Regions from separate parts of the Desulfosporosinus sp. Sb-LF genome, predicted to be linked through region 2. Evidence: predicted binding sites of a transcription regulator. Region 2 holds the regulator's gene; the other holds the start of a gene.
The links. The regulator HrcA, encoded in region 2, represses chaperone genes, less so after heat shock. The targets are predictions, from matches to a motif close to TGTTAGCACTCNNNNNNNNNGAGTGCTAACA.
Positions count from the first base shown of each region.

Region 1: a site for HrcA is predicted at 8,397-8,427, ahead of groES (co-chaperone GroES). Genes of this name have one in related genera too.

Region 1 covers NZ_SPQR01000003.1:313,013-328,598, reverse strand. The annotation lists gene fdhF (formate dehydrogenase subunit alpha) at 1-358, shown strand, start outside; gene thiC (phosphomethylpyrimidine synthase ThiC) at 425-1,702, opposite strand; partial or broken gene E4K68_RS06170 (thiamine phosphate synthase) at 1,702-2,045, opposite strand; TPP riboswitch at 2,193-2,293, opposite strand; gene E4K68_RS06165 (molybdenum cofactor guanylyltransferase) at 2,664-3,272, shown strand; gene fdhD (formate dehydrogenase accessory sulfurtransferase FdhD) at 3,349-4,134, opposite strand; molybdenum cofactor riboswitch at 4,281-4,414, shown strand; gene moaA (GTP 3',8-cyclase MoaA) at 4,488-5,459, shown strand; gene moaC (cyclic pyranopterin monophosphate synthase MoaC) at 5,463-5,930, shown strand; gene E4K68_RS06145 (MOSC domain-containing protein) at 6,069-6,503, shown strand; gene mog (molybdopterin adenylyltransferase) at 6,503-7,006, shown strand; gene E4K68_RS06135 (NYN domain-containing protein) at 7,358-8,185, shown strand; gene groES (co-chaperone GroES) at 8,463-8,747, shown strand; gene groL (chaperonin GroEL) at 8,783-10,417, shown strand; gene E4K68_RS21615 (LysM domain-containing protein) at 10,904-11,173, shown strand; gene E4K68_RS06115 (hypothetical protein) at 11,501-11,770, shown strand; gene E4K68_RS06110 (hypothetical protein) at 11,866-13,080, opposite strand; gene E4K68_RS20280 (hypothetical protein) at 13,414-13,581, shown strand; gene E4K68_RS06105 (hypothetical protein) at 13,660-14,271, opposite strand; gene E4K68_RS06095 (DUF2892 domain-containing protein) at 15,048-15,218, opposite strand; partial or broken gene E4K68_RS21610 (single-stranded DNA-binding protein) at 15,286-15,514, shown strand.
Region 2 covers NZ_SPQR01000006.1:29,410-44,995, reverse strand. The annotation lists gene E4K68_RS10130 (hypothetical protein) at 1-63, opposite strand, end outside; gene E4K68_RS10125 (hypothetical protein) at 150-491, opposite strand; gene E4K68_RS10120 (16S rRNA (uracil(1498)-N(3))-methyltransferase) at 518-1,255, opposite strand; gene prmA (50S ribosomal protein L11 methyltransferase) at 1,242-2,183, opposite strand; gene dnaJ (molecular chaperone DnaJ) at 2,199-3,314, opposite strand; gene dnaK (molecular chaperone DnaK) at 3,813-5,648, opposite strand; gene grpE (nucleotide exchange factor GrpE) at 5,668-6,276, opposite strand; gene hrcA (heat-inducible transcriptional repressor HrcA) at 6,433-7,464, opposite strand; gene E4K68_RS10090 (hypothetical protein) at 7,560-7,979, opposite strand; gene E4K68_RS10085 (hypothetical protein) at 8,080-8,349, opposite strand; gene hemW (radical SAM family heme chaperone HemW) at 8,429-9,577, opposite strand; gene lepA (translation elongation factor 4) at 9,642-11,447, opposite strand; gene E4K68_RS10070 (hypothetical protein) at 11,566-11,901, opposite strand; gene E4K68_RS10065 (GNAT family N-acetyltransferase) at 11,898-12,344, opposite strand; gene E4K68_RS10060 (citramalate synthase) at 12,478-13,593, opposite strand; gene E4K68_RS10055 (radical SAM protein) at 13,617-14,453, opposite strand; gene E4K68_RS10050 (ferredoxin) at 14,528-14,797, opposite strand; gene E4K68_RS10045 (NifB/NifX family molybdenum-iron cluster-binding protein) at 14,890-15,264, opposite strand; gene nifN (nitrogenase iron-molybdenum cofactor biosynthesis protein NifN) at 15,314-15,586, opposite strand, start outside.

The DNA.
Region 1 (15,586 bases), on a different contig from region 2:
ACCTGATGAGGAGTATCCGTTCTTACTCAATACGGGGCGTAAACTTTCCCATTATAATGTTTTCACGCAAAATTCGAAGGGGTTAGAGGATTACTCACCTGAAGAGTTAGCAGAGATTAATCCTTCTGATGCCAAACGGCTCGGACTAGAAGACGGTGAAGTCGTCAAGGTGGCATCCCGTCGGGGAGAACTGGAAACAAAAATAAAGCTGACGGAACGAGTACCCCTTGGAATGGTCTTCATGACTCTGCACTATATGAAATCCCCCACCAACGTCTTGACTAATGGGGCGTATGACAAAGTCACTAAGACTTATGAGTACAAAGTCTGTGGGGTAAAGATTTCAAAAATTAGTTAATACAAAAAAATGGGCCTTCTCTTTAATGAAGGTCCATTTTTTTTGTATTATCGCAGTTCAATAAACTTATTTGTCCATAATGCGGTTCATGAGGCGCATCGAACACATTTCTCCGCACATGGTGCAGCTGTCTTGGTGCTCGGGGGCGGACTCTTTACGATAACGCTCCGGTTTTTCCCGGTCCAAGGCTAGGTCAAACATTTTTGTCCAATCCAAAGCCTGCCTAGCCTCGCTCATCTCTCGATCCCATGCTGCAGCGCCGGGTACTCCTTTGGCGATATCTCCGGCATGAGCTGCAATCTTGGCCGCTACGATCCCTTCACGCACGTCGTCCAAAGTAGGTAGACGAAGGTGCTCAGCTGGTGTCACATAGCAGAGGAAATCCGCTCCTGCGGAGGCGGCTAAAGCTCCACCTATAGCACTGGTGATGTGATCGTAACCTGGCGCAACATCCGTGACCAACGGTCCCAAGATATAAAAGGGTGCACCGTGGCATAGCTTTTTCGCTATCTGGACATTTGCTACAACTTCGTTCAAGGGAACGTGGCCAGGTCCTTCAATCATGACTTGAACATTGCGTTTCCAAGCCTTCTGAGTTAGTTCTCCAAGGACAATCAATTCGGAAATTTGAGCTCCGTCTGTAGCATCCCCGATACTACCAGGACGGCAAGCATCCCCTAGGCTCAAGGTAACGTCGTATTCTGCGCATATATCTAGAAGATCATCAAAATACTCATAAAAAGGGTTTTCCTTCCCGGTTAATTCCATCCAGGCATACAGTAGGGAACCACCCCGGGAGACAATGTTGGTGACGCGGGAGGTCTGTCGGAAGTGCTGGGCGGTTTCTTGGTTGATGCCGGCGTGGATTGTTACAAAATCTACACCGTCTCGGGCGTGCTGTGCTACCACAGCTAAGAACTCTTGGGGTGTAATGTCTTCCAATTTTTTGTCCAAGTAACCAAGGGCATCATACATAGGAACCGAACCGATCATAGCTGGGGACATTTCGATGAGCCGGTGGCGAAATTCAACGGTTTTACCGTAGTTGCTGAGATCCATAATCGCTTCAGCTTTCATGTCCAGAGCCATGCGTACTTTGGCCAGTTCACTGTCGAGGTTGGCACAATCTGGGGAGATACCCAAATTGACATTAATCTTTGTCTTCAGTCCCAAGCCAACACCCTCCGGACTTAAAGAGGTGTGATTGTGGTTAGCTGGGATGACAATACTGCCCGCCGCTACTCGAAGTCTAATTTCCTCAGCCGTCAGCCCTTCTTTCGCGGCGACTGTTTGCATTGCCGCTGTGATGACCCCGTTTTTGGCTTGTTCCATCTGTGTACTCATCAAATCACACTCTTTCTATATGCTTCATATTGCGAATAGGTCTGTGTCTCCATAATACGTTGTAAACTCTTTATCTTACCCGGAATGTCTAGATTGCCCACAATCTCGGTGACAAGGCAATGGTCCGAGCTCCCGCCTTAACAACTTCGGCCAGATTGTGCTCCTTGATGCCGCCAATTGCGACGAACGGGATCTCCAAATTCTTGACGACGTAGTCTAAATAGTCCAGTCCTACTGGATCACACACATCGATTTTGGTATGGGTGGCAAATGAAGGTCCTACTCCGATGTAATCTGTGCCATCCTTTACAGCAACCTGTGCTTGAGCAGGCGAATGGGTGGAACAATTTGCATGGAACAGCCTTCCTTTCACTTGATCACGTACGTGTTTACTGTGGTTCCCGTCTTACTGCCATGGTACCAGGGAGGGCTTAAACTATAAAAAAAATGAGAACTGCGGTAAGCAGTTCTCATTTATATTCCTAAATATAAGTAAAACGATTAGCTTTCCTCCGCTGGTATTACCCAGATCAGGTTCAAAGGGATCGAGTTTCCTCATCTCAGCCCCGAAGGGCACCCCTAGCAAACGACGTATTTAGTTGAGTGGGCATTAATACTTGTCCAGTTAAGTATTAATATCATTATATAACTAAACGATAGAAGTGTAAATTAAATAGATCATTCCCACTTTTCCTGCCTGAGGTGTCTTCCATACGAGAGACGCAAATGCCTGAGGAGGAGAGAGCAGGTCGATCGTATCATGAGCTATTCAAGATTACTAATGTGACAGTAAAAGTTTGATGTGGTACATTAAGGTATATGAAAAATGAAAAGTGACCGATGCGATCAGAGTCCCGTAACTATTATTAAGAACGGATTCGGACACGCTTCTCGTCTGCTGAATACGAGGAGGTCTTCAAAAATTACTAAGTCACTACAGAAACCCAAGGAGCAACTTCCAATGTTGAACGCTACCGGGATTTTATTAGCCGGTGGGAAAAGCTCACGAATGAATAAAGATAAGGCCTTCCTTGAACTGGAGGGCAAGCCTTTAGTGGAGCGGAGTTTAACTGTCTTACAAGGAGTATTTGCAGAAGTTTTGATTAGCAGCAATAAGCCTGAACTGTATGCAGGCTATGAAGTACCGGTCATTTTAGATGAGATTCTTGGCCGAGGCCCTTTAGAAGGTCTTTATCAGGGTTTAAAAGCGGCGACCTATGATAAGGTTTTTTTCGTGGCCTGTGATATGCCATTTTTAGAAGTAGATCCCATCCGCTTTTTGGCAAAATGGATTCCGGAGTATGATGTTGTTGTTCCACGGCTTCAATTCGGCCTCCACCCACTACACGCCTTTTATCATCGACGTTGCCTTCCCGCAATCAAAAATAATCTCGAGGCAGGTTGCCTCAAGATTATTGATTTTTATCAAGCTTGTTCAGTGAAATATGTGGGAGAAACGGAACTAGAAGCCTTTTCAAATTTGAGCGACGTCTTCTGTAACGTGAATACACCTGAAGAATGGACTGCTATCCTTAAACGAAAAAGGACACTTACATCAAATGACTATTAAACTCAATGTGCTTATTAACTGGACTCGTTTAGGTACCTAAGCGAGATTCGACTTCAAACCGTGAAAAGCGAAATTATCAGCGAAGAATTCGCTCAGGGCAGGTATAAATATTAAGGCGTTGCTCTCTGGCAAACCCCACAACGGTGATATTTAGAGCGGTAGCTTGAGAGAGGGCCATGTCCGTAGGTGCACCACGGGCAATGAGAATGGGCACCTTCATTTTGGCAACTTTGAGTAGTATTTCGGAAGAGACTCGGCCACTGAAGAAAATTACATGGTTTTCAAGATTTAAGTTTGATTGAAAGGCCTTGCCACTAAGTTTATCAAAGACATTATGTCTGCCGATATCATAGCTTGTTAGGAGTACATTGCCCTGAGAGCCCACTCCGCCACTGTGTATTCCGCCGGTTTCTTGAAAGAGCGGAAGATAGGACTGCAAAAACTTAGCATAATCATAGGCTACCTGGAGTGGTATGCGTAGGTTCGATGTAAGCGGTTTAACCATCAGGACATCATTTGCAAAGCAAAAGGAGGCTCTACTTTTGCCACAACAGGCGGAAACAAATCGTTTGCTCATGAGTTCTTTTTGCAACAGACATGGTTTTCCTTCCACCCAAACCAAGTGGTCTAAAGGATCGTGGCGCAGCTCATAGACGTCTTCAGGTACACGGATAAATCCTTCATTCAGTAAAAATCCGAGGGTGAGTTCTTCAGTTTGGGAAGGGGAGCATAAAAGCGTCGCAATCTCTTCACGGTTGTAGTGAATGGTTAAGGGAACTTCTCGAACTACTGCGTCTTCCATATTTTCGAGTAGTGGCCCGTTTGCTTTAAGAATGGAAAGGGTAACCGTTTCGTTTGGCATATAAACCTCCCATAAACATTTCTTTCTTCTAGTTTACAATATTTTCAGAGGAACCTGAATTGTTTTTTAATAAAAAGATAAAATGTATTTGAATAGAAAAAGGAATTCCGCTCTTTATAACGAATTAATCATTAACAGATTAAATTGAATCGTCATCGCTCCGAAACTGGATCCCCTAACGCATAAGCTATGGTGACCAGACTGGTGTCTTAAAGGCACTCGGGTATTATGGGAAACTGTAATATCTCCTGTTGGAAAGGAGTCTGTCGGCAGGTGGAATAAAATTCCCCGGTTGTTTACAGACCGCGGGTTTTTTTATTTGCAAAAATTTAATCTTGAAATGAGGCGTCGCAATGCAGGATCAATTTCTTAGACAAATTGACTATCTACGAATCTCAGTGACGGATCGTTGTAATTTACGCTGTAAATACTGTATGCCAGTGGAAGGAATACAGTGGATGCCACATGACTCCATTCTTTCGTTTGAAGAAATACTGCGGCTCATGAAGATAAGTATACAATTAGGATTTCGCCGTTTTCGTATAACGGGGGGAGAACCATTAGTTCGGAAAGGAATTTTAGACTTTTTACGTGAGGGAGCTCAACTTCCAGGGGTTGAGGATCTCATGCTGACAACCAACGGTATGCTACTTCCGGAAATGGCCTTCGATCTGAAAGCTGCTGGAGTACACCGCGTCAATATCAGTTTAGATACGATGGATCCGGAACGTTTTCGTGATAATGCCCGTGGGGGTGATGTATCCAGTGTAATCCAAGGGATTTTTCGTTCGCTTGAAGCGGGTCTCAATCCTGTTAAAATTAATGTGGTAGTTGTTCGTGGGTTTAATACGGACGAGTTACCGAACTTCTTGACGTTAGCTAAACAATATCCGCTTCATATTCGTTTCATCGAACTTATGCCGATTGGAATTAGTTCAGAGCATCGAAACGATTTTGTCTCCATCCAGGAAATGAAAGAACTTTTAGAAATCCAGGAATACCATCCAACACAAGACATTACTGGTGGAGGGCCTGCGGAATATTTCCGTCCAAATGGTTTTAAAGGAAGTATCGGTTTTATTAGTGCCATGAGCCGCCATTTTTGTGGTACGTGCAACCGTGTGCGATTAACAGCAGACGGAAAGCTTAGACCTTGTTTACATAGCAAACATGAAGTGGATTTGCGAACAAGTTTGCGAAATGGAAGCACGGATGCAATGATCCTCGATCGCTTTGCAAAGGCAATATGGCATAAACCAGCGGAGCATCATATGAATGACGAAGCATGGCAAGGTGAACGCGTAATGTCACAAATCGGAGGGTGAAGCATGGATTTAACGCATTTTGATGAAGAAGGACGCGCTCGTATGGTGGACGTCAGTGACAAGGCTGAAACAGCCCGTATCGCGGTTGCTCATGGAAAAGTGCTGATGAAGCCGGATACATTGGAGCGTATTCGATCAGGCCAAATCGCTAAAGGAGACGTATTGGCAGTGGCCCAAGTTGCGGGGATCATGGCAGCAAAGCAAACGTCTCAGTTAATTCCTATGTGTCACCCGTTGGCGATTACGGGGGCGAAACTTAAGTTCAAGCTTATTGAACCGGGTGAGGTAGAGATTGAAGCCCGTGTGAAGGTTCATGGAAAGACTGGCGTGGAGATGGAAGCCCTAACGGCTGTAAGTGTTGCAGCTTTAACAATCTATGATATGTGTAAAGCGATCGATAAAACAATGACAATCGGAGAAATCTATCTCGTGGAAAAATCGGGGGGTAAAAGTGGCCATTTTATTCGATGATCGATCAAGTTCAACTAAATAGTTTAGTATAACTTTGTAATTTCTTATCTATGATTAACTGCATAAGTCGCGATAAGGTTTTATGTTAAAAGAACTAGTAGGAAAGTAGAATAGTTTTGAATGAAAGAAGGTATTAACATGGGTAAAATAATTGCTGTTTGCACAAGTGAACGAAAAGGTATGCGCAAGAAAAATGTAGGTGAAGGGATTCTAAAAGTTAACTTTGGCCTTGAAGGAGATGCCCATGGAGGGGATTGGCATCGCATGGTTAGCTTACTAGCGATGGAGAGTATCAAAACTATGCAGGATAAAGGATTAAATGTAGGACCGGGAGATTTTGCGGAGAACTTGACGACTGAAGGAATCGAATTATTCACTCTTCCTATTGGAACAAAGCTTAAGATTGGGGAAACAAGTGTTGGGGAGGTCACACAAATTGGCAAGGAGTGCCATACGAAATGCGCGATCTTTTACCAGGCTGGGGACTGTGTAATGCCGAAAGAGGGAATCTTTATTCGGTTGTTGGAAGGTGGACCTGTTCGCGTTGGAGATAGCATCGAGGTGATGGATTAATGCTTCGAGTGGGAGTGATTACAGCAAGTGACAAGGGTTCGCGTGGAGAACGGGAGGATCTATCCGGCCCAACTCTTGCTAAGCTTGTTGAGGGCATCGGCGGGGAGGTTATTGAATATGTTGTGCTCCCAGACGACCAAACTAAGCTTGAAGAAACGATGCGCCAATGGGCTGATGAACTTTGCTTAGATTTGATCTTGACAACGGGTGGAACAGGATTTTCAATGCGCGATGTCACGCCAGAGGCCACGTTAGCAGTGGCAGATCGGATGGTGCCGGGTATTGCTGAAGTGATGCGGATGGAAAGCCTAAAAGTGACACCTAAGGCTATGCTAAGCAGGGCGATAGCAGTCCTTCGGAAACGAACGCTTATTATTAATATGCCAGGTAGTCCTAAAGCGGTACGTGAATGCTTCGCCGCAATTGCTGCAGCAATTCCCCATGGAATCCAAATTCTCAAGGGGGAAGCCAGTGAATGTGCAACTCCGTTAAAACATAATTAGCGACTACTATATAACGTTTAAGTACAAAAAAAGGTTCTGCAGGGATGTTAATTTACTCTCAAGTGAGGTTAAGTCAGTCAAATGTCGTCTATAAAGTTAATGAGATATAAGGGGTTGTAACAAAAATTATTGCCAGTTTGTTACAGCCCTCTCTTTGTTTTGGGATTTCCATTTAATCCCAAGGAATATTACATTTTCATAGGATCTTCCAATTCTTCATTACTGTAAGACGTATCTGAAAACAGGCTAGAACTCGAACCTTTTATACTCCTTTTTAGAGGTAGCTTGTCACGTTTGTCTTAGTTCTGCGTAGGATGGTATTAAAGAGAAGTGGCTTGTGAGGTGAACAAATTGAAAGCCATCGCATTTGTAGATTACGAAAACATTTGGACAGGGTTACTGGAACGAGGGTATGAATTAACGCCAGAGGAGTTAGTAGAATTTATTCGGTTCTATTGCACGAATATACAGGCAGATTTATTGGCCATCTATCTTTACGCCAACTTCGACCGAGAGGAGTTTTGGAGAACACAAACGACGTTTGAGAAAACGAATGTCTTTACACGTCATGTCTTTGGAAAGAACAATTACTCTAGTACCGGACTTCGCCATAATGCCGCTGATTTGGAGTTGATGCTTGAAGCTCAGGAAATTTTGCTCACACGGGCGGCAACGTTTGACCTATTTTTGTTGCTTACGGGGGATGGAGATTTTCTTTCACTCTTAAGAAAAGTTCGAGCTTGGGGTAAGGATGTAAAGGTGATAGGAATAGCAGGAAGTGTTCATCAGTCGCTGCACCCTTATTGTGAAGGAGATGATCTTTTACAGTGGGTCCTCAATGAAAAGCACGAAGCGGAGTATCATCCAGAGCAAGATCTGGAACAAGGGATTCGAGTTTTAGGAAATCTTCAGATTCGCCTACCCTACGTTGCGTCAACAAAGGCCAGGGCCGCCTTGACGGAATCACTGGGACGATCTATTCCACAGGTAAAAGAATTTATCCGGTACACGATAAAAGAAATTATGCTCATTGAGAGAGAGCATTCAGATCCAAAACTAAAAATTGGCAAAACCAAAATATATCTGCTTAATTTGCAGAATGTTACGGTTCAGAAAGCGTTAGGATCTATGTGCGAAGAAATATCTGAGAGACAATTAAAGTTAATTTTAAAAGAATAGGTATGCATAGAAGGGCAACAATCTGGTAACTATAGTGTTAGACGAAGTACGAATGCGTCTGGGAGGGGGCCTTGTGAGTATTAAATATCTAACGGGCCTAAAATAGTAAGCAAAGACTCGATTTCTAGAGGAAGTTATAGTTATTTGCTTGTTTTTGGAGTATATGGGGGGTTGCTTTCCCGCAGCCCCTTGCATATTATTATAGATATATTGTTAGCACTCAATTGAGGCGAGTGCTAACAGATATTTAACAAAACATTAAGGAGGGACTTTCTTCATGAACATTAAACCTCTCGCAGACCGGGTGATCATTAAAGCACTCCCAATGGAAGAAAAAACTAAGAGCGGAATTATAATGCCGGATACCGCTAAGGAAAAGCCACAAGAAGGCGAAGTTGTTGCTGTAGGTCCTGGTAAAATGGAAAAGGGTACTCGCCTAGCCCTTGATGTTAAAGTAAGTGATCGTGTAATTTATTCCAAATATGCAGGTACCGAAGTAAAGTACGATGGTGAAGAATACTTAATCCTGAAAGAAGCAGATATTTTAGCAATTATTGGCTAGTTCATTAAATTTAAATTTTAAGGAGTGAATATACGTTGGCAAAACAAATTATTTTCAATCAAGATGCACGTCACGCTCTAGAACGTGGTGTCAATGCTCTTGCTGAAGCTGTTCGTGTAACCCTAGGACCTAAAGGTCGGAATGTAGTCCTTGACAAAAAATTCGGATCTCCTCTGATTACGAACGACGGTGTAACAATTGCCCGTGACATCGAATTAGAAGATCCGTTTGAAAATATGGGAGCACAACTTGTTAAAGAAGTGGCTACCAAAACTAATGATGTGGCCGGAGACGGGACAACGACGGCGACTGTTTTGGCACAAGCCATCATTCGTGAAGGTCTTAAGAATGTCGCAGCTGGTGCAAATCCAATGGGCATTAAGCGTGGGATTGAGCTAGCAGTCGAAGCTGTTGTTGCAGACATCAAAGCTAATGCAAAACTCGTTGAGACAAGTGAGGCCATTGCTCAAGTAGCCTCGATCTCTGCCAGCGACAATAATATTGGCCAACTTATTGCTCAGGCCATGGAGAAAGTCGGTAAAGACGGCGTAATCACGGTTGAAGAAGCTAAAGGTATGACGACCGAACTCGAAGTGGTTGAAGGAATGCAATTTGACCGCGGATATATTTCTCCTTACATGATTACTGATACTGAAAAAATGGAAGCTATACTTAATGATCCTTTCATCCTGATTACAGACAAGAAGATTAGTGCAATTCAAGATGTCTTACCAGTGTTGGAAAAAGTAGTACAAGCGGGTCGACAATTGATGATCATTGCTGAAGACATTGATGGGGAAGCACTGGCAACCCTCGTTGTCAATAAGCTTCGCGGAACGTTCGTATGTGTTGGAGTGAAAGCACCAGGCTTTGGCGATCGCCGTAAAGCGATGCTTGAAGATATTGCCGTACTCACAGGTGGAACAGTCATCACTGAGGATCTTGGCTTAAAACTGGAAAACACCACCATTGATATGCTGGGACGATCCCGTCAAGTTCGTGTCACTAAAGAAGAAACCACGCTCATTGAAGGATCTGGTAATACAGAGGACATCAAGAAACGTGTAGAAGCTATTAAAAGACAAGTCGAAGATACCACGTCAGACTTTGATCGTGAGAAGCTCCAAGAACGTTTAGCAAAATTAGCCGGCGGTGTTGCGGTTATTCAAGTCGGTGCAGCAACTGAAACAGAAATGAAGGAGAAAAAACTCCGCATTGAAGATGCCCTCGCTGCGACCCGTGCCGCTGTTGAAGAAGGAATTGTTTCCGGCGGTGGTACGACTTTGGTTGATGCCGTTCACGCTCTGGATCAACTCAACCTAGTTGGTGACGAGAAAACGGGTGTTGATATCATTCGTCGTGCTCTCGAAGAGCCCCTCCGTCAAATTGCCAACAACGCTGGTCACGAAGGTTCTGTCGTCGTTGAGAAAGTTCGTTCCTCTGCAAGAGGCACTGGCTTCAATGCACTAACTGAAGTGTATGAAGACATGATTGCCGCTGGTATTGTTGACCCAGCGAAAGTCACACGTTCGGCCCTGCAAAATGCAGGTTCCATCGCTGCTATGCTCCTAACCACTGAGTGTTTGGTTTCCGACATTCCATCAAAAGATGGCGGAGCTGCTGGCATGCCTGGAATGGGTGGCATGGGCGGAATGGGCGGCATGATGTAATAGATGTCAAAAAACCCGCGTATACCAAGGGTTTAGGCCTTGCTTGAACCCTATACTATCCCCAAAGATAACGAAAAGGTAACGCAATGGAATAAAGGATATCCATACCTGATAAAGGTATGGCTTCTGGTTAGAGGCTTTTCATGAGTTTACTGAACTTTTGGAAAGCCTCTTTCTTCATTGTTTTTGTGGTGTGCATATAGACATGTTTTATACTGGACAATGGAGCAGGGGTGTTGAGTTCAAACTATGTCCCTATCATAGAGGCTAAGGTCGCAGAGTGGGAGGCGGAATTCGATTCGGCTGAAGCAACTAGACAAACAGAATTTGACTCAATAAAGTCTGCTTATGAACTTGCACTGCATGATAATACCAACGTTGAGATCATTGTAGCAATGCTAGGCCCTTTATATTTGCTCAAGATATCAAGAAGTAATAAATTGCCAAAATACTATTTGACACAAATATGTAAATATATAGTATAATATGTCGACATCATTTAGTCCTTCCGTTTTATGGCCGGAGGGACTTTTTTTATTTTTTGCACAAGCACTAAGAAATCATCTTTGGCATAATCTGGAGTGTAGTCAAAAAGAGGGGGTTTATAGTATGTATCATCATGTACGCAAAGGTGAAACTCTGCATCATATAGCTAGACATCACAGGACACACGTTCATCATCTGATTTCCTTGAATCCACACATTAAGAATCCGCATCTGATTTATCCTGGCCAAAAAATTAGAGTTCATAAATAGGCTGAGTGGCTCGTATAGATGTGAGAAAAGGAGAGCAATTGAGCTCTCCTTTTTTTATTTTAAATGGAACGAACTTCTTGCAAGTTGGCGGTTTTATTTCTTCAAGACGTTTATTTACTATTCTGGGTCTTATTATATCCATGTGCTGAGTTCATAAGCTGGCATGTATTGTCTATTGACTTTCTATATACATCCTCTATTTACATTCGTTCCCCTCATCGTTCAAAACGGTGGGGGCCCTTCTCCTGTGCCCTAGGTATCTGTATAAGATGTAGGGGGGAGGGGCAGGCTAAACGTTGAGGTGAGAGCGTTATGGTTGTTTATAGTGTGTGGAAGGATCTAATCAAACCAACAATATTTGGATATATTATTGTGTGCGCGATTCTAGCTGAAATTGTTGGTGTGTATTACTTGTATAGTAACTATCCTATTATGGTAGATATTTTTGCTTCCATGCAACCGCGTTATGCAGTTCAAACCGCGACGTATCATGGAAGTGCGAAAAATGTTGGCATGGAAACTTTTGATAAACTATATAATTACATAGGCGTGGAGACCAGGGAATTGTTGGATCACATCATAGACGCCGTGGATTAACTTCGGTGTCTATGATGACACGCTGAAGGAGAGCTTAGCTGCTCTCCTTTTTTATTTCTTAAATAAGTATACGGTTAATGTTAACGATGCTCTCTTTAGGTTTGTTGAGTGTTTGACGTAATATTATCCAAGGTTCCTTCTGTATAGCCAATATGCCAAGCTTTTTCCTTCGAGCAGGCAGAATACCAGATGCGAAATTTAGGAGCATCTCCAGGTTCCAGAACAAAACTGCTTCGGTAAATGTAACCATTGTCCCATTGATCACTGGCACCGGCTACAAGTAATGATCCCAGAAGTGGCATTGTAATTTCTTTCGGTTGTGACATCGGTGCGGTTGCATAGAGCAATTGACAGTCTTTAATCGTTCCTTGTTTAGGCCATCCAGCAACTAAAAAATCAATTGTTTGTTTAATGGGATTAGGCTTAGCTGCAATATGCCAAGGAATATACCCGCCATTCCATGTATCCCAAGGAACACTACAAGGTTGTCCTGAACTCCATGTTATACCATCTGTCGAAGCATATAAATGCATTGTCAAATTTCCGTCAGTAGTCCACATATACCACTCATTTGCACTTTTTCTCCAAACCGTCGGGGATAGAACTAAACCTGTTTTTTTGTAGTCCCAAGCTTTTTCAAAACAGAGGATTTTGTCGCTTTGCTTATAATCGGAACTAATTTTTTTAACCCAAATTTTTTCAAAAACATTCCCGCTATATTCGCGCCAGTATAGGATTAATGTATTTTGATCCGGGTCATAAACCAACTCCGGGTCAGAATTATAGTTACCGTTTAAGGAGCCTAGCGGCTTTAGGGCTAACGGATTTTTAATGTTTGGTGGGTCAATCCAGGTTAATCCATCCTTGCTGACCAAAAGGCTAGGATTTTCAAAAGCACTATTGAAGTTGGGATAAGGGGTAAAGACCATCCAATAACGGAATTCTCCCCAAGTTTCAATACCATACTCTGTTTTGAAATCGATTACGCTCGGATGAACTGCTTGACCAGAACGATCATAGGTAGGGGTTTCTATGTGATTAAATGCATTAATAAAGGGCTTATTAATTATAGGCTGAGGCTGGGGAGATTGGACTTCGTCCGCAATAACTAAAGCTGGTTGATGACGTACTAGCTCTGTATCATTTTTTAATGAGAAAAGACCAAAAAAGTGAAAACCTGCAGCCGCCCCGATAAATGTTTTTAGGAAAGTTCTTCTTGTTATTATATTGGTTGAGCTAGGGTCCGGATTTATCATTTTTAATACCTTTGAATTACTTTTAAATGCAGCAAGCATTTTTTTAACCAGCATCTCTTCTTCCTCCCAACAATTACCACCCCGGTGCACTGACCAATGTTGACTTAGTTAAAAAGTATGTGGAAAAGCTTTGCATAGAGACAGAAATACGTATAATTCATGATATGTCTTAAAGGTCTAAATATCTATTCTAAAGTTTAATACACCCTAATATTTTAAGAAACAAGTAAAGGCTAGCTTGGATCATCCTTTATAAAAAAGCCCTCAAGCGGACAATAAAATAGCCCTTAGCCTTGAACTAAGAGCTTATTGATACGTCTATTCCTTCGCCTTTTTTATTTCTTAGACTGACTTCTGGATTTACCTCACTGATTCAATCAACCCCGATTGGGCCTGCTGTACGCCGTTTCGGACGGCTGCCTTGATGGTGTATGTGTGTCGTTAAGTTATCAAGCTCCCGATCTGATTGCACCGGTAGTAGCCACAAAAGACCCTGCACCCGGGGTTGATGTGGTTCACAATCGGCATAAGAAGGCAACTAAGGCCCCAGCATAATGCTGGGGCCTTAGTTGCCTTCTTATGCCGGGATTTTATTATCCTGTCGTTTAGCATAGAAATTCCATAGGCATCTAATTAATGTCCTGCATGATGGGGTTGTGATTGATCAAACTCATTACTATACCTGAATGAATATGGATAACTTGCCGCTGACTTAACTTGTCTGTACGGCTCATTATTGGTTTCTTTAGGTGATGCAAATATTGTTGGATCTGCTAACAAGGTTATGGCCTGTGCTGAAACTAACCCATAAACAAGATGGTTCCATATAGCAGAGTAAAACGTCTTTGTCAGACCGAACTTCTTTAATACACCAAATTTTTGCCCACCTATAAGACTACCTAGAGAAAGTGCCGAAATAAGCGCACCTTTAAGTAAATGATGATCCTTTCCAGTTTTTCTTAAGATATAAGTTAATGGAATTCCCCAAATTGAACCTATTGCTAAATGTGTTATTTCACCTAAAATAAAATTCTTCCTTTGTTTTGTTCTGAAAGGAGCTACAAATAATCCACCAGCAATATGTCCATATAAAGTTTCTGTTTTTCCTGCCTTAAATATTAACAGATTAGATATATCCATAAAGATTGCCCCCATTAAACCTCCTAGAAGTCCAATTGTAATTGAGTCCTTCATCTTGCCAATCTTTTGTAACGAATCTGTTAATTTCATAAATAACCTTAACATTTTAAAACCCCCTTTATGCTGTTAGATTGCTCCTTATTAAGGTAATCTAATAATGTTGATTTTTACCAAAATCATTATCCCGTACATTTATTATCGATAGTATTTACATACTCTCTCCCTCCATCCATCCTAGTGAGGGGCTTTATTTCTCAAAGAAGCCCTATCTGCCATTTCTATTCTATTATGTCCAAGTAGAAAGTCTGAAAGCAGTTAGATATTTATATGGAGAGAGGTCGCTGAGTGCATCAAACATAACCGAACCCAAGCTCTATCTCGTATAGCTTGACCACAAAAAGACCACGGAGGCATATAATAATAAAAAATACTACATCTTAAGCACTACATGAATTCTATAAATCCTTCTATACTATAGGTTTTCCCCTATTGTAAAATCGTTTGCTGAACTTCGAGAAGCCTCTTACTTCATTGCTTTTGTATGCATATTACGTATTTTTAGTCTTACCGAGCAGCTCAACCGAAGGGCCGTTAAAGCCATTGCTTAGTTCAAGCAGTCGCTTAAGTAACGACCAGAACTCAGATACATCCGTGTAAATCTCGAGAAAAGTTTCATCCTTAGGATCGTCGGGACACATCATAAAGGTAAGTTTTCAAGGTGCTGATTCATAGACTTGAAGTAAATTTTTATCATCAACTATTTCAATCTTTAGCCTTCCAGACATTAGGCACATCCCCAATCCCCTTGTTCAAGTGTGTGATCAAAGTTAATGTAGATCAATTCGCTCATGGGTTGACCAACCCATTATGTCATAAACAATTCAGTAGCCTATCGTAGCCTCGAAAATGATAATACCAGCAAGGTAAATAGCAGCGGGGTACATCCAACCCTGGGCGATACGCATCATAACTAAACTTAATAGAACTAACCCAATTACAATGCGAATGGCCCGATCCTTTACGCCAAGATTCCTTTGAAACTCAAGTTGCACAATTCGTCCCTCACAATCAATAAAGATAAGTTAATCTTTCCCCAAAAATATCAGGGTATTCCTTAGGCTAGCAATCGATCGAAACTTTAAAAATGTTCAGAGAGAACGAGAGGGAGACTTCATTTACTGTGTGGTGTAAGGACTGCTTGCCAGCTTTGTTTCAAATTATCTCGCTAAGGGGAAATGGCGGCACTGGATGTACGTATTCAGATTGAATATATACGGGACAAGGTGGGCAAAAGCGTTGGGTTACGCGGTGGAAGTCGGAAGAGTTCGGAAAGTTCGCTCGGGCATGAAGTTACCTAGACGATGACATCCCATTTTGAGTGATTACTAAGCTGAATGCTAATGGTCTATGCGCGCAAGGT
Region 2 (15,586 bases):
TTCGTTCAAGCGACCGACCCCACGACTTGCACGCAGACGGTGCACATGAAATGTGCCGTCCACCCAAACGATCCATCTCCCGCCCGTTCTTCGTTCCCTCGTCCCCTCGGCCCAGGCCCCGGGACGCAGTGTGACAGAGCGCGACGTCTTTACGTAAGCAGAATAGCAAACTTCCGTTCAAGCGACCGACCCCACGACTTGCACGCAGACGGTGCACATGAAATGTGCCGTCCACCCAAACGGTCCATCCCCCGTCCGTCTCCATCGTTCCCACCGTCCTCCCGGCCCAGGCCCCGGGACGCAGTGTGACAGAGCGCGACGTCTTTACGTAAGCAGAATAGCAAACTTCCGTTCAAGCGACCGACCCCAGACACGGGGCAGCGCACAGGACGTGCGCTGCCGCCAGTGGGCCATGGACGGCCCATCTGGCGGGAACCCCGTTCCCCAAAGCCAGTCACTTGAACGGTTAGTTTGCTCTGCGTCGTAAGCACTGAGCGCTATGCCACACAAGTCCCTTCTAGCCTAAATCCCCATAATGGGCCAAAACCATGGTGAGCGTTGCCAAGGAAGCCGTTTCCGTCCGGAGAATTCGCGGTCCGAGCGAAACACTTTGAGCCCCCAATTTTTCTTGAGCCCAGGCCACTTCGGCAGACTCAAAGCCCCCCTCAGGACCAATAAGTATAGCAATAGGTCGTTCTGAATCTAGTGTGTTAAGTACGGTGGTTAAACGCTGAGTCTTTTCCTCTTCATAGGGAATAAGCCACTGGGTGCCTTGCGGCAAATGACTCTCTAGTTCTTTCCAATCGCAGACTGCTAATATTTCGGGTTCCTGAACCCTATGAGACTGTTTCGATGCTTCTGATGCAATTTTTTGCCAACGAACGACCCGTTCTTGAGCTTTGCTTCCCTCAAGGTGCATGATCGAACGTTTTGCTCGCAATGGGATGAGACCCTTCATGCCCAGTTCGGTGCCTTTTTGGATTACCCATTCCATTTTCTCCCCTTTGGAGAGTCCCGCAACAATGTAAACAGAGGTATGGGCCTCCACATCGGGATGATCCGTACTAAGAATCAGACAGGTTACGCTTTTGTCCTCGATCTTCCGGATAACACTGGTATACTCCGTCCCGGTGTTATCAAAACCAATGATTAAATCTCCAGGTGAAAGCCTGAGAACCCGGACGAGATGGTCACGTTCCGAATCACGCAACCAAAAGACTTCTTTGCCAAGCTCTGTAATTTTAAACCGATTCATGCTTAGCCCACCTTGCTCGAAATAATATCCAACCAGAATCTTCAACACGTTCTATTATTTCAAGCCCAGCTTCCTTTAATCCCAATTCCACCTCGTCAGCTCGATTTTCGATAATGCCCGAGGCTAAAAATTCACCGTCCGGGCGTAATATACGTTTCAAATCAGAGAGTAGGATTAAAATAATATCTGCAATGATATTGGCAATCACGACATCGGCTTGTCCCGTGAGCACAGTCCCTAAATCCCCAAGCAAAACCTCTACTCGATCATTCACTTGATTCAAGTCGACATTTTCCTGAGCAACCCTTGTTGCAACCGCATCAAGATCCACCGCCGCCACCTTCGCCCCTAGTTTTGCGGCTGCAATCGCTAAGATACCGGAGCCTGTCCCCAAATCGAACACAGTTTGTCCCGGTTTAACGATGTCTTCCAGCGCTTCCAAACACAGCGTGGTCGTAGCATGAGTCCCAGTACCAAACGCCATACCAGGATCGAGTTCCAGAACAATATCTCCTGGTAAAAGTTCTGCCTGCTCCCAGGTTGGTTTAATAAGGAAATTCTTTCCGATACGAATCGGTTTAAAATAAGCCTTCCACGCGGTTGCCCAATCTTCTTCCTTTAGCGAGACCCCTTTAGCCTGAACAACCCAGTTTGGAAAACGTTGTACAAGTTCTCGGATCCCCAAATCAAGATTCTCAAGTTTGCTTGCTAACTCCTCATGTTCTGGGAAATAGCCCTTGACTACAGATATTCCTGTGAGTTCCACTTCGCCAAAATCATGGTAATCCCATGCTCCCGATTCCACATACTTCTGCAAGAGTTCGGGGTCTTCCACGCTAACACCAGGGCACCCCAACTGATAAAAAAGGTCGGCAACCGCTTCCTCTCCTTCAGATGAAACGGTTACCGCCACTTCACGCCAATTCATCGCGTAGTCTCCTTTTTACCCCATCGCATCGCGAAGGTTTTCCTTGAACTTTTCAAACAATGACTTCTTGCCCATTTGTTGATGTTCCGGGGTTTCATCTCCAAATTCACGCAAGAGTTTCTTTTGTTTTTCGTTTAGCTTGGTTGGCGTCGTCAGAAGAACCCTAACATGCTGGTCTCCACGACCACTTCCTCGACGATGCGGCACGCCATGTCCTTTAAGCCTGAAGATCGTAGACGTTTGTGTTCCTTCGGGGATTTTCATCTTAACCACCCCGTCAAGGGTCGGAACATCGACCTCTGCACCCAAGGCAGCATGAATAAAGGTGATTGGAATCTCGCAATAAATGTCATTTCCATCACGTTCGAAGAACTTATGTGGCTTAACCTGTAAAACAATATAAAGGTCACCTGAGGGCCCACCTTTAGCCCCAGCTTCACCATCTCCGCTGAGCCTCAAGTTTAAGCCATCCTCGGAACCTTGTGGAATACTAACCTTAATCGTTTTGACCTTGCGAACTTTTCCTTGTCCATGACACGTCGAGCATGGGCTACTGACCGTACGCCCTTCCCCGTGACAGGTTGGACAGGTTCGAGCCGTTTGAACTTGACCAAAAGGCGTCCGCTGAAGTACTTTAACTTGCCCGCTGCCCTGACACTGTGAACACGTTGTCGGGTGTGTCCCAGGTGCTGCACCAGAACCCTGACAATCCACGCAAGTTTCGTCCCGCGGAATTTGAATTTCCTTTTCAACGCCAAATACTGCCTCTTCAAAGGTCAAAGGCATAGCATAGCGCAGATCTGAACCCCGTTGCGGGCCACCCCGCCGTTGCCCGCCACCACCGCCAAAAAACATATCAAAAATATCACCGAAGCCCCCAGCATCTCCAAATCCACCACCTTGGTTGGGATCTGTTCCAGCATGACCAAATTGGTCATAACGCGCCCTTTTCTCCGGATCGCTCAGGACATCATAAGCATCGGCAGCTTCCTTGAATTTTTCCTCCGCAGCCTTATCACCCGGATTGACATCAGGGTGATACTGGCGAGCTAACTTCCTATAAGCTTGTTTAATTTCCTGTTCGCTAGCTGACCGCCCGACCCCGAGCACCTCATAGTTATCGCGTTTCATGTTTTTCCTCCACACTCCTGCTTGACCATCCGCTCTGACGGTAAAAAGTATTTAAGTTCTTTAGTATTATATGATCCTTCCCCTTCAAGCACAAGGAAATATCCTTATAAAGGATTTTTATCTCTCTATACCATAAACTCAAAAAATGCGGGCACAAAGGCTTTAGCACCTTTGCACCCCCAATATTTCCCTCTAGGCATATCATTCCTCAGATGATCGAAGCTCAGCTTTACCAAAGTTGGGAGCAAAGCAATTCAACCTCCAACCCTCGCCGTTCCCAGCCCCGGATGGAGTTAATTGCGGAGCGAACCCATTCAGCAGAGTCGCGTCCATCGTGCTTCGATTACGAAGCGCAAGCGTGGCAACGGTTCACATTCGACGGAACAGGATGTTCCTAGTGTCGCATGCGCCAAGGATGGCATTGCATGCGACCAGAACAGCCCAGAGGTTTTGCCAACGCTCGCTCGTAATCAAGCATGATAGCGACGGCGCTGTGGGTTAATCCTTCTTCACTTCCGTGAATTCAGCATCCACAACATCATCATCTTTTTTAGACTGCTCTTCCGCACCAGGCTGTGCCCCTGCATTTGGATCTTGGGCCGCTTGTTGTTGATACATTTTTTCGATGTATGGATGAAGGACTTTGTTCAGTGCCTCAGTTTTCGCATTAATCTCTTCGACGTTATCAGCGGCAGCTGCTGCTTTCAAGTCTTCCATTGCTTTTTTAATGCTGTCAACTTCTGCAGCATCACCCTTACCTTCAAACTCTTTCAAGGTTTTCTCTGTTTGATAGGCCAGTGAATCAGCTTGGTTCTTAGCATCGATCAGTTCTCTGTTTTTCTTATCTTCTTCAGCATGAACTTCAGCGTCTTGCTTCATTTTCTCGATATCTTCCTTAGAAAGACCTGTAGAGGAAGTAATGGTCACTTTTTGTTCATTTCCAGTAGCGGTATCCTTCGCAGAGACGTGAACAATACCATTGGCATCAATATCGAATTTCACTTCGATTTGTGGAATACCACGTGGTGCAGGAGGAATACCTGAGAGTTGGAAACGTCCGAGCGTCTTGTTGTAGCTCGCCATTTCACGTTCCCCTTGGAGTACATGAATATCAACGGAGGTTTGATTATCTGCAGCGGTTGAGAACGTTTGGGATTTAGTGGTCGGAATGGTAGCATTCCGTTCAATAATCCGAGTGAATACTCCACCAAGGGTTTCAATCCCCAAGGAAAGTGGGGTAACATCCAGCAAGATCATATCCTTCACTTCACCGCTAAGAACGCCCCCTTGAATAGCCGCACCCATGGCGACCACTTCATCAGGGTTGACCCCTTTGTGAGGTTCTTTTCCGCTTAATTTCTTAATAGCTTCTACGACGGATGGGATACGGGTAGATCCACCCACTAAAATAATCTGATCAATTTTACCCCAGGAAAGTTTGGCATCTTCAAGGGCTTGGCGTGTGGGACCAAGAGTTGAATCCACGAGATCCGAAATAATTTCTTCGAACTTAGCCCGAGAAATATTCATATCCAAATGTTGAGGTCCCTCTTCCGTCATGGTGATGAACGGGAGATTGACGTTTGAGTTCGTTACACCAGAAAGCTCGATCTTCGCCTTTTCTGCAGCCTCTTTTAAACGTTGGAGGGCAACTCGGTCTTTAGAAAGATCTGCACCATGACTTTTCTTATATTCTGCCACCATATAGTCAATCAAGCGTTGGTCAAAATCGTCGCCACCTAAATTATTATTCCCACTCGTAGCTTTCACTTCAACCATGCCCTGACTTAACTCGAGGACTGACACATCAAAGGTTCCGCCCCCTAAATCATACACTAAGACGGTTTGGTCGTTCTCTTTGTCAAGACCGTACGCAAGCGCTGCGGCTGTTGGTTCATTAATAATACGAAGTACTTCAAGCCCGGAAATGGCTCCTGCATCTTTAGTAGCTTGACGCTGGGCATCTGTAAAATAAGCAGGAACCGTAATGACCGCTTGGGTCACCGATTGCCCAAGATAAGCTTCTGCATCCGTTTTAAGCTTTTGGAGAACCATTGCGGAAATTTCTTGTGGGCTATAAGTCTTATCTTCAATCTTCACTTTAAAGTCAGAACCCATATGACGTTTAATGGAACTAACGGTCTTGTCGGGGTTTGAAACAGATTGGCGCTTGGCTACCTGACCCACTAATCGCTCACCAGATTTTGAGAAACCTACAACAGATGGAGTAGTCCGGTTACCTTCCGCATTAGGGATGACAACTGCTTCTCCGCCTTCCATAACTGCAACGCAAGAGTTTGTTGTACCTAAGTCAATACCAATTATTTTTCCCATTGTTTTCTTCCTCCTTTAACTAGTTCGAAACTTTAACCATACTAGGGCGTAAAACTTTTTCTTTGAGATAATACCCTTTTTGCAGTTCTTCCACGACGGTATTCTCAGGATGTTCTTCAGATTCGACCCGGAGAACCGCTTCATGAAGGTTCGGGTCAAACGGCTGGCCAACAGCTTCCATCGCCTTTAAGCCTTCTTTGCCAAGCGTATTTTGCATTTGGCGAAGAATCATATCCACACCTTGTGAAAAAGATGTAAAATCAGGATTAATTTGAGCCGCACTGGCCGCCCGTTCAAAATTGTCCAAAACGGGAAGCAACTCTCCTACAAGGCGTTCGGACGCATATTTTATAAGTTCTGTTTTTTCCTTCTGCGTCCGTTTTCGGTAGTTATCGAATTCTGCCTGCAGACGTTGCAACCGATCGAAATGTTCCTCTGCTTTAGCTCTGGACTGAGCAAGCTCCGCCTCTAGCGTCAGAATTTTCTCTTGAGGGCTCATATCCTTGTCATCCAGGCTTTCTTCGTCCTGGACCAAATTCTCAGGTTCAAGCTCTTGTGTGCCCTGCATACGCTCCTCGTCCATACTCAGCTTTCGGTCTTTGAGAGTTTCTTCTCTCATTCGCCCCATGTACAATCACCTCTCATATCAAAAACTATACTATTATATTTAACGGACCAAAAGGCCCAGTCACCGCATCAGTAATTTACAATCCATCACGGCCGTTCGAAACTAATCGCAAATAACGACGGCGCTGTGGTGAGCGGAGTAATTTCACTCCATCCGTCACCGCCTGCGTTTCGTAAGAATTTCCGTGAGGCTGCGTGTCATAAAGTCAACAATAGCAATCACTTTGCCATAGTCCATTCGGGTTGGCCCCAGCACTCCTACCGCTCCGATAGTCAGTCCATTCACTTTATAAGTTGCGGAGATCACACTACAATCATGAAATTCCTTCAACCTATTTTCTCCACCAATGGTAACATTTAGTCCCTCATGATGAGGACTCAGCAGTTTTTTCAAGGGCTCATTTTCTTCAAACACTTTAAAAAGGGCTTTAACCTTACCTAAATCCCGAAATTCGGGCTGATTGAGCATATTGAGAGTCCCGCCCAGATAAATACGTTCCTCTTCTTCGCTGTCATCCAAAATCGCACTTAAAATATCTAAGGTATTATCGATCAAGTGTCTTTGGCGAGACAGTTCACTGTAAATTTCATGTAACATGGTACGCTTAACCTGATCTAGAGAATACCCTCGCATCTTCTGGTTGAAGATCCCAGCTACCTGCTGCAGTTCTTCAGCCGTCAGATTCTCCCCGACATCTATGATATGGTTTTCTACAGCACCATTTTCTTTCACGATTACCATGATAACCTGACCCGGTTGATATGGCAAAAAGTGCATTTTGCCAAACGTACTTTTCCCTTTATTCGGTCCAAGAACAAGGCTTGTTAAATTGGTAAGTTCAGACAACAATTTACTGGTGTGTGAAATGACTTCCTGAATCTCATGAATCCTCCTTGTGCTATCCCGCTCAATGATTTCCTTTTCCTCTTCATTGAGTGTTTGAGGATCCATCAGGCAATCTACAAAATAACGATACCCCGCATCCGAAGGAATTCGCCCCGCAGACGTATGCGGTTGTTCAATGAACCCCAAATCTTCCAAATCAGCCATCTCATTACGAATCGTCGCTGGAGACACGCCAAGATCAAATTTGCGTGCAATCGTTCGTGAGCCAATTGGTTCAGCGGTAGCAATATAATCCTGAACAATCGCCCTAAGTATCTTTCGCTTGCGTTCATCCATTTGCATCTTGCTTTCCGCCTTTCCTATGGGGTTCCCCATATGTAGATTTTTTGTTTGTTAGCACTCTATTAAGATGAGTGCTAACAACTTATGACATCACATTACCACTGAAAATTCCCTTTGTCAAGAATCATTTTAGATAAATTATTACGCCAGACGATGCACATAAAATGTGCCGTCCACCCGAATGGTTCATCTCCGTCTGTCCCCTGCGTCCCCCCGACCCAAGCCCAGCACGCAGTGTGACAAAGCGCGACGTCTTTACGTAAGCAGCCTAGCAAACTTCCGTCCAAGCGATCTGACACCACGACTTGCACGCAGACGGTGCTCATGAAATGTGCCGTCCACCCAAATGGTCCATCTCCCGTCCGTCCTTCGTCCCCCCACGTCCTCCCGACCCAAGCCCAGGACGCAGTGTGACAGAGCGCGACGTCTTTACGTAAGCAGCCTAGCAAACTTCCGTCCAAGCGACCGACCCCACGACCGGCACGCAGACGGTGCACATGAAATGTGCCGTCCACCCAAATGGTCCATCTCCCGTCCGTCCTTCGTCCCCCCACGTCCTCCCGACCCAAGCCCAGGACGCAGTGTGACAGAGCGCGACGTCTTTACGTAAGCAGCCTAGCAAACTTCCGTCCAAGCGACCGACCCCACGACCGGCACGCAGACGGTGCACATGAAATGTGCCGTCCACCCGAATGGTCCATCTCCCGTCCGTCCTTCGTCCCCCCACGTCCCGACCCAAGCCCAGGACGCAGTGTGACAGAGCGCGACGTCTTTACGTAAGCAGCCTAGCAAACTTCCGTTCAAGCGACCGACCCCAGACACGGGGCAGTGCACAAGGACGTGCACTGCCGCCAATGCGCCAAGGATGGCGCTTTTGGCGGGCACCCCGCACCCCAAAGCCAGACGTTTGAACGGTTAGTTTGCTCTGCGTCGTAAGCACCGAGCGCTATGTCACACAAGTCCCCTATACAAACTCTTGCAAAATAGAATTCGCTACAAACGAATAGTTCGGATTTAGGCGAAAATAGTCCCCCTGAATTACAAAAACATTCCGATGTTTATATCGTTCCAACACGTCACTATAAATATCCCTAAGATCTACTCCAAAATCATTGAAAAACGAGGAAAGCTGAACCCCTTCATCAAGGCGCAAGCCTAAAATCATGCGCTCTGCCATGCGTTCACGCAACGATAACACTTCTCGACCTGCTTCATCGAGAGGGCTTTCTCCAGCCTTAAGACGACTTTCGTAACAATTAATCTCTTCGATATTCTTCCAACGAACCTTGTTTAAGCAAGATACACCACCAGGGCCTAGGCCCAAATAATCTGTTCCCCGCCAATAGCCTAAATTGTGCTGGCATTCATAGCCAGGGCGAGCGAAATTTGAGGTCTCATACTGCCTATACCCTGCGTTTTTTAACCGCTCAACAGCCCATTCGTACATCTCAGCTTGTAGATCATCATCAGGAAGCCGCCTTATCTCCTTCGTTTCCTCCCTATATCGCTCATAAAGCGGTGTACCTTCTTCCAACATTAAACCATAGAGAGACAAGTGCTCAGGCGAATACGACAATGCTTCCTCTAAAGACGCCTGCCAAGCCACACTATCTTGTTCAGGAAGTCCAAACATTAAATCCAGGTTAATGTTATCGAATCCTGCCGATCTCAATCGCCGAATTGCTTCGCGGGCTTGCCTAGCGGAATGAGCACGGCCCACAGCGCTTAACAATTGGTCATCAAAAGCTTGAACCCCCAGTGAAAAACGATTGATACCGTAGCTCCGTAAAATATTGAGCTTTTCATCCGTGAGGGTTCCTGGATTTCCCTCAACCGTCTTCTCTGCTTCTTGGCTCATAGGAAAGTTCCGAAAAATCATCTCCAGCAAACGTTCTAACTCTGCTTCTTTTAACACCGTCGGAGTCCCCCCGCCGATAAAAAGAGAAGACACCCCTTGAGGGGCATCTTTTTTTCGCTTAGCCACTTCGATTTCTAAGCCCTTTAAATACACGCATACTTGGTCCTTAGGAGAATTCATCAGTGAATGAGAATAGAACGCGCAGTATTCGCATTTTTGCAAACAAAATGGGACGTGTACGTATAAGGATGGCATACCTGTGCACACTCTCTCCCTCATTATTTAGGCAGCATAGCTCATTCAAAATACGTGAGCCACACTAATCATCAATCTGTAAAACCGCCATGAACGCATTTTGAGGAATTTCCACGTTTCCTACTTGTTTCATACGTTTTTTCCCTGCTTTTTGCTTCTCAAGAAGCTTACGTTTCCGGGAAATGTCCCCCCCATAGCATTTGGATAAAACGTCTTTCCGCATAGCACGAACCGTTTCACGGGCAATAACTCTATTTCCAATGACAGATTGAATCGGGATCTCAAACATTTGCCTTGGAATAATTCCTTGAAGTTTCTCTACAAGTTTTTTCCCCCGATTATAGGCCTTTTCTCGATGAATGATGAAGGAAAGTGCATCCACCATTTCTCCATTTAGAAGCACATCGATTTTGACCAAATCAGTCTCTTTATAACCAGTGAGTTCATAGTCCAGCGATGCATACCCTTTGGTCCTTGATTTCAATTGATCAAAGTAATCAAAGACAATCTCACTGAGCGGGAGTTCGTACGTCAATTTAACCCGATTCGTCGACACATAGTCCATGTTAGAATACGTTCCACGTTTTTCTTGGTTTAATTCCATAATCGTCCCGACATATTCCGCTGGAACCAAAATCGTCGCCTTAACAACTGGCTCTTCGATACTCACGATTTGGTCAACGGGCGGAAGGTTTGAAGGATTATCGATGCTTATAACTTCTCCTCGCACCGTGTGAACTTTATAGATTACGCTCGGCGCCGTGGTAATGAGATTCAGGTCATACTCCCGTTCCAAGCGTTCCTGGATAATCTCCATATGGAGTAATCCTAGGAATCCGCAACGATAACCAAAGCCTAGAGCAACGGAGGTTTCCGGTTCAAAGATTAGACTTGCATCATTAAGGTGAAGCTTTTCCAAAGAATCTCGCAACCGGTTATAATCGCTAGCCTCAACAGGATAGAGTCCACAAAACACCATCGGCGTAGACTTCCTGTACCCTGGAAGAGGTTCAATGGCAGGATTTTCTGCATCTGTGATCGTATCCCCGACCTGAGTATCCTTAACATTCTTGATACTAGCAGCGATAAAACCAACTTGACCTGCTTTAAGTTCCTCGACAATGCGCATCGCAGGAGCAAATACGCCCACTTCCGTCACTTCGAAGACCTTTCCAGAGGACATCATTTTCATCTTTGTCCCTTTGGAAACCCGTCCCTCTACAATTCGCACGTAGGAAATAGCGCCTTTATAAGCATCAAACTTAGAATCAAAAATCAACGCCTTCAACGGTGCTTGGTCTTCTCCCTGTGGAGGAGGGACCATTGTCACAATCCTTTCGAGAATCTCCTCAATTCCGATTCCCGACTTAGCCGAAGCAAGAATAGCTTCGCTGGCATCTAAACCGATCACATCTTCAATTTCTTGTTGGACGCGCTCCGGCTCTGCACTTGGTAAATCAATTTTATTAATCACTGAAATGATCTCAAGGTTATTTTCCAACGCTAAATAAACATTGGCCAATGTCTGAGCTTCAATTCCTTGAACCGCATCGACAACAAGTAAAGCCCCTTCACAAGCCGCCAAACTACGCGATACCTCATAAGTGAAGTCCACGTGTCCCGGCGTATCAATGAGGTTCAGCTCATAAACCTCTCCATCGTTGGCTCTATAATTTAACCGCACAGCCTGTAGTTTAATGGTAATCCCACGCTCACGCTCCAGATCCATGGAATCAAGCACTTGCTCTTCCATTTCACGTTTGCTTAAGGCCCCCGTATATTCGATTAGCCGGTCGGCCAAGGTTGATTTACCATGATCGATATGCGCAATAATAGAAAAATTTCGGATACGTTGCGAAGCCTGTGCCAAGGTCTTCCCCCTCATTTCTGTAATTCAAAAAATAACTGATTCTTTTTTCTTAGAGAATCATGACATTCTAATCAGTAATTATATCAGATTTAGAGTGGATTTCGCAAGAATCGTGAAATTATCTCCCTGATAGTTTATCTTTCATATAAATATTGGAACTTGCGCTCAGACGGTGCACATGAAATGTGCCGTCCACCCAAATGGTCCATCTCCCGCCCGTCCTTCGTTCTCCAATCCAAGCCCGGGACGCAGTGTGACAGAGCGCGACGTCTTTACGTAAGCAGCCCAGCAAACTTCCGTTCAAGCGACCGACCCCAGATACGGGGCAGTGCACAGGACGTGCACTGCCGCCAGTGAGCCAAGGACGGCTCATCTGGCGGGCACCCCGCTCCCCAAAGCCGGGAGCTTGAACGGTTAGTTTGCTCTGCGTCGTAAGTACCAAGCGCTGTGTCACTCAAGTCCCCCTCTACGTAAACCTATCATCCGAGTCTCCGTCCAACTCATCGTTTTGTAGAAATTCAAAGCCTTCGTGTTGTTCCGATCAGCGAGTAACCGCAAACGCCTTACGCCTCGTGCGATCGCCCAACCTTCAATGGACAATAACAGATTCTTTCCTAAACCTTGACCTCTATAGACGTCTTCTACAACTAAGTCTTCGACTAATGCAACTATTCCACCCTCGGCAGTGGAAACCAAAAGCTGTGCCGTGCACATTCCCACAATTTGTTGATTTAACTCAGCTACCATTATGCACCGATTTGTGTCATCGCATAGCATCATTTCCAAACCCCTTTGTTGAGCTAATTCATCGACTTTAAAATTGGTTTCTATAGAAAACAAAATTTTAAGCAGTCTAGTCATACTGCTAATGTCAGAGTAGTTAGCTCTTCTAATCATGTAATTAAAGCTCTGACCATTCACGTTCTGCCACCCCTAACAAATTCATTCTGAAGTTTCAAACCTAAAAGCCAAAAACCTTCTTTCGTAGCTAATACGCCAAGGAAGGTTTTTGGCTTTCTTTTTTGATCGATCATGCGTTTACTACGATTCTAAGGATATCTTCTTCGTTCATAGGCCTTTGGAGCAGATGAGTTTGATGGAGTATTTTTATTAGAAGTTTATCGATCGTGTCTTGGTCAAATTCAACGCCCCTTGATTTCAAAAGCCGCAAGATGGTCTTACGACCGGAGTATTTACCAAAGGAGGTTGAGTGCTGCCTTCCTACGCTTTCGGGTGGATAGCTTTGGTAATTCGCGAAGTCCTTCTGTATTCCATCGATGTGAATCGAGGAAGTATGGGTAAAGACGTCTCCACCAATGATTGGTTTTGCACGAGGTATTTTACGATCCGTTGCTAAGCTTACCATTAAGCCCATTGAGTTTAAACGTTTCAAGTCTAGTCGCATCGTCTTATTAAGAGTATATTTCAGCGCAACTGCCACCTCTTCGAGCGAAGCATTACCTGCCCTTTCTCCTATCCCGCCTACCGTGACACTTAAGGCTTTAAAACCGGCTTGAACAGCAGCAAGAGAATTAGCCGTTGCCATTCCCAGATCATTATGAGCATGAAATTCCAAAGGAATATTGGATATACCCACTATGTCCTGCAGAGTAAAAAATACTTTCAGAGGTTCAAGAATTCCGACAGTATCGGCAAAACGCATTCGATCAACCCCTAACTTTTGAGCTTCCAAGATTATCTCAGTGAGAAACCGAAAATCTGCTCTACTGGCATCTTCCAAGCCGAGTACAATATAGCCTACTTCTTTCTTAGCATCAAGGATACATTGTCCCATTTGATCAAGTACCCAGGTTCGATCTTTTTTCAGTTTATGGTTAATTTGTTGATCCGAGGTAGGAATGGAGATGGCGACTCCCTCGATCCCTGTTCGGTAACTAGCCTGGAGATCCGAAAGAACGGCACGATTCCAAGTAATGAGACGAACTGGTAAATGTAAGGCGACTAACTGAGAAATTGTTAAGACTTCACTTTCACTCATAGCAGGGACGCCCACTTCCAGTTCGTCGATCCCTGCATCTGCCAAAGCCCTCGCGATCATTTCCTTTTCCATCAGTCCGAAGGCTACACCAGGAGCTTGCTCACCATCTCTTAAGGTCGTATCACATAATAATACCCGTTGCTCCATGTCAAATAACTCCTTTTCTATCATTAGAGCAAGCCAATGGCATCTGCACGGCATTGTTGACAATGTTGCATTTGAGGAAGAATTAAACCAAGACTACTACGAGAACTTATTAACTCGTCTTTAGTCGGAGCCATGTTCTTAGCGAGTTTTCCTTGAGGAATCAAAGGCATTATGTTATGAATGTGCGCACCTCTTTTCTTAATTTCCATACCCAAGCTGTATAAAAGCTGGTCGTTGACACCGGGAATAAGCACCGTGTTGATTTTTACCGTCATTCCAGCCTTGGAAGCCAACTTTATCCCTTCTAATTGATGATCGATCAAGATCCTTGCCGCATCAGGACCGATCAATGTTTTTCCTTCCCAACGAACGTAACTGTAAATTTTGGCACCCACTTTCTCATCGAGAGTATTAAGGGTAACTGTAACATGAGACACCCCGATATCAACTAATTCCTCGATTTTTTCTGGCAAGAGAAGACCATTAGTACTTAAACACAGGATCATCTCAGGAAAGTGTTGTTTCACCCCTCTTAAGGTTTCAAACGTTGCACTGTTGGCTAAAGGTTCTCCAGGACCCGCAATTCCCACAACGGTCAGTTTTGATCCGATGGACGATGATTTAGCCTTCTTAACAGTTTCAAGCGCCTCGACTGAGGTTTGCACTTTACTCGTTACTCCCGGACGGGATTCATTGGCACAATCGAATTTGCGAACACAATAATTACAAGATATGTTACACCCAGGCGCCACGGCCAAGTGTATCCGTCCTGTTTTACCATGCCCTGAGGTTGAGAAACAGGGATGTCCGAGATTTAGATTTGGACTATTGATCATTCCTTGCATACAATGTTCATGCATCTTAACCCCTCCAATTATTTTACTTAAAATTCAACATAAGCTATATTCATTTATCCGTTCAATCAACTACAACTTTAAGCTGATTTTTCCTTAAAGGTATAACAGCGGCGCACGCAGATCCTGCCACAAGCCTGGCAACCGATGCATAGGGCTTTATTATCAATCTTTGCAATATGCCGTTCTGTCCCCTCGTCATCTTCAAAACTTTCCAGACCTAAGCATTGTTGTCCACATAATTTTACACATCGCCCACATCCAAGACACAGGGCACTATCGACTGCTTCAACATATCGCGGAGTCCAAGGCAAACCTCCAAAGGTTTTGTAAATTAGTTCATTATTCAAGTTTCAGCCTTCCTCCCTAACGAATTTCAACTTACAAGCGTCTTCTCAGGTCATCCCTCGTTTTAGCCTTTCTCTTCGTAAACGAGGTTTTTTCAAACAAATTCTATACCACCTAGTTTCTTTTTTAACCAAGGGGGTAATTTTTTTGAAAGCAGCAAGTTATTCAGTTTATTAAGTTCATCGATGATCTTCGTCCCTTCAGGTGCTTTCATAGGATGAATTCCACTTTGAACTAAACGTGCTGCGGCAGGTCCGCCAATCTGTGTACAATAGACGATAGCACACTCTTTGAGCATGGTTATCAGTGCATCGACTTTATCAACGGACTCATCCAGGTCTTCCGCGGCAAGCGTTGTATGGATAATGCCTTGCTTTACCCCTGCAAACTTATACATCTCAAACGCCGGAGCAGAAGCAAAATGCGAGTCGATGGTTGATCCGTCACTACAGGCAAAAGCTACAAGCATCCCTGAATCCTCCTTCAATTTAAGACTATCTCTAGATATCTACATCGCCCTAACTCACTGAATTCAAGGTATCAAAGAGAAATTGCTGAGTACCTTCATAACCAATCCAGCATTTTTGTGGATAACCGGCACGATCAAAGACTGGCAACCCCGCTCTTAAATGGGGGAGCTTTAGTAACCCTGCTGCTTGCCGACCGTTGGAATTAGCAATAATTAACGTACTCTTACCCGCTCGTTCTTCGAGTGTTTCCAAATCCCCCACTCCGATTGGGATCGGAAGGGATAGTTTGTGAATACCTGCTTGGGATGCCGCTAAAGCGAC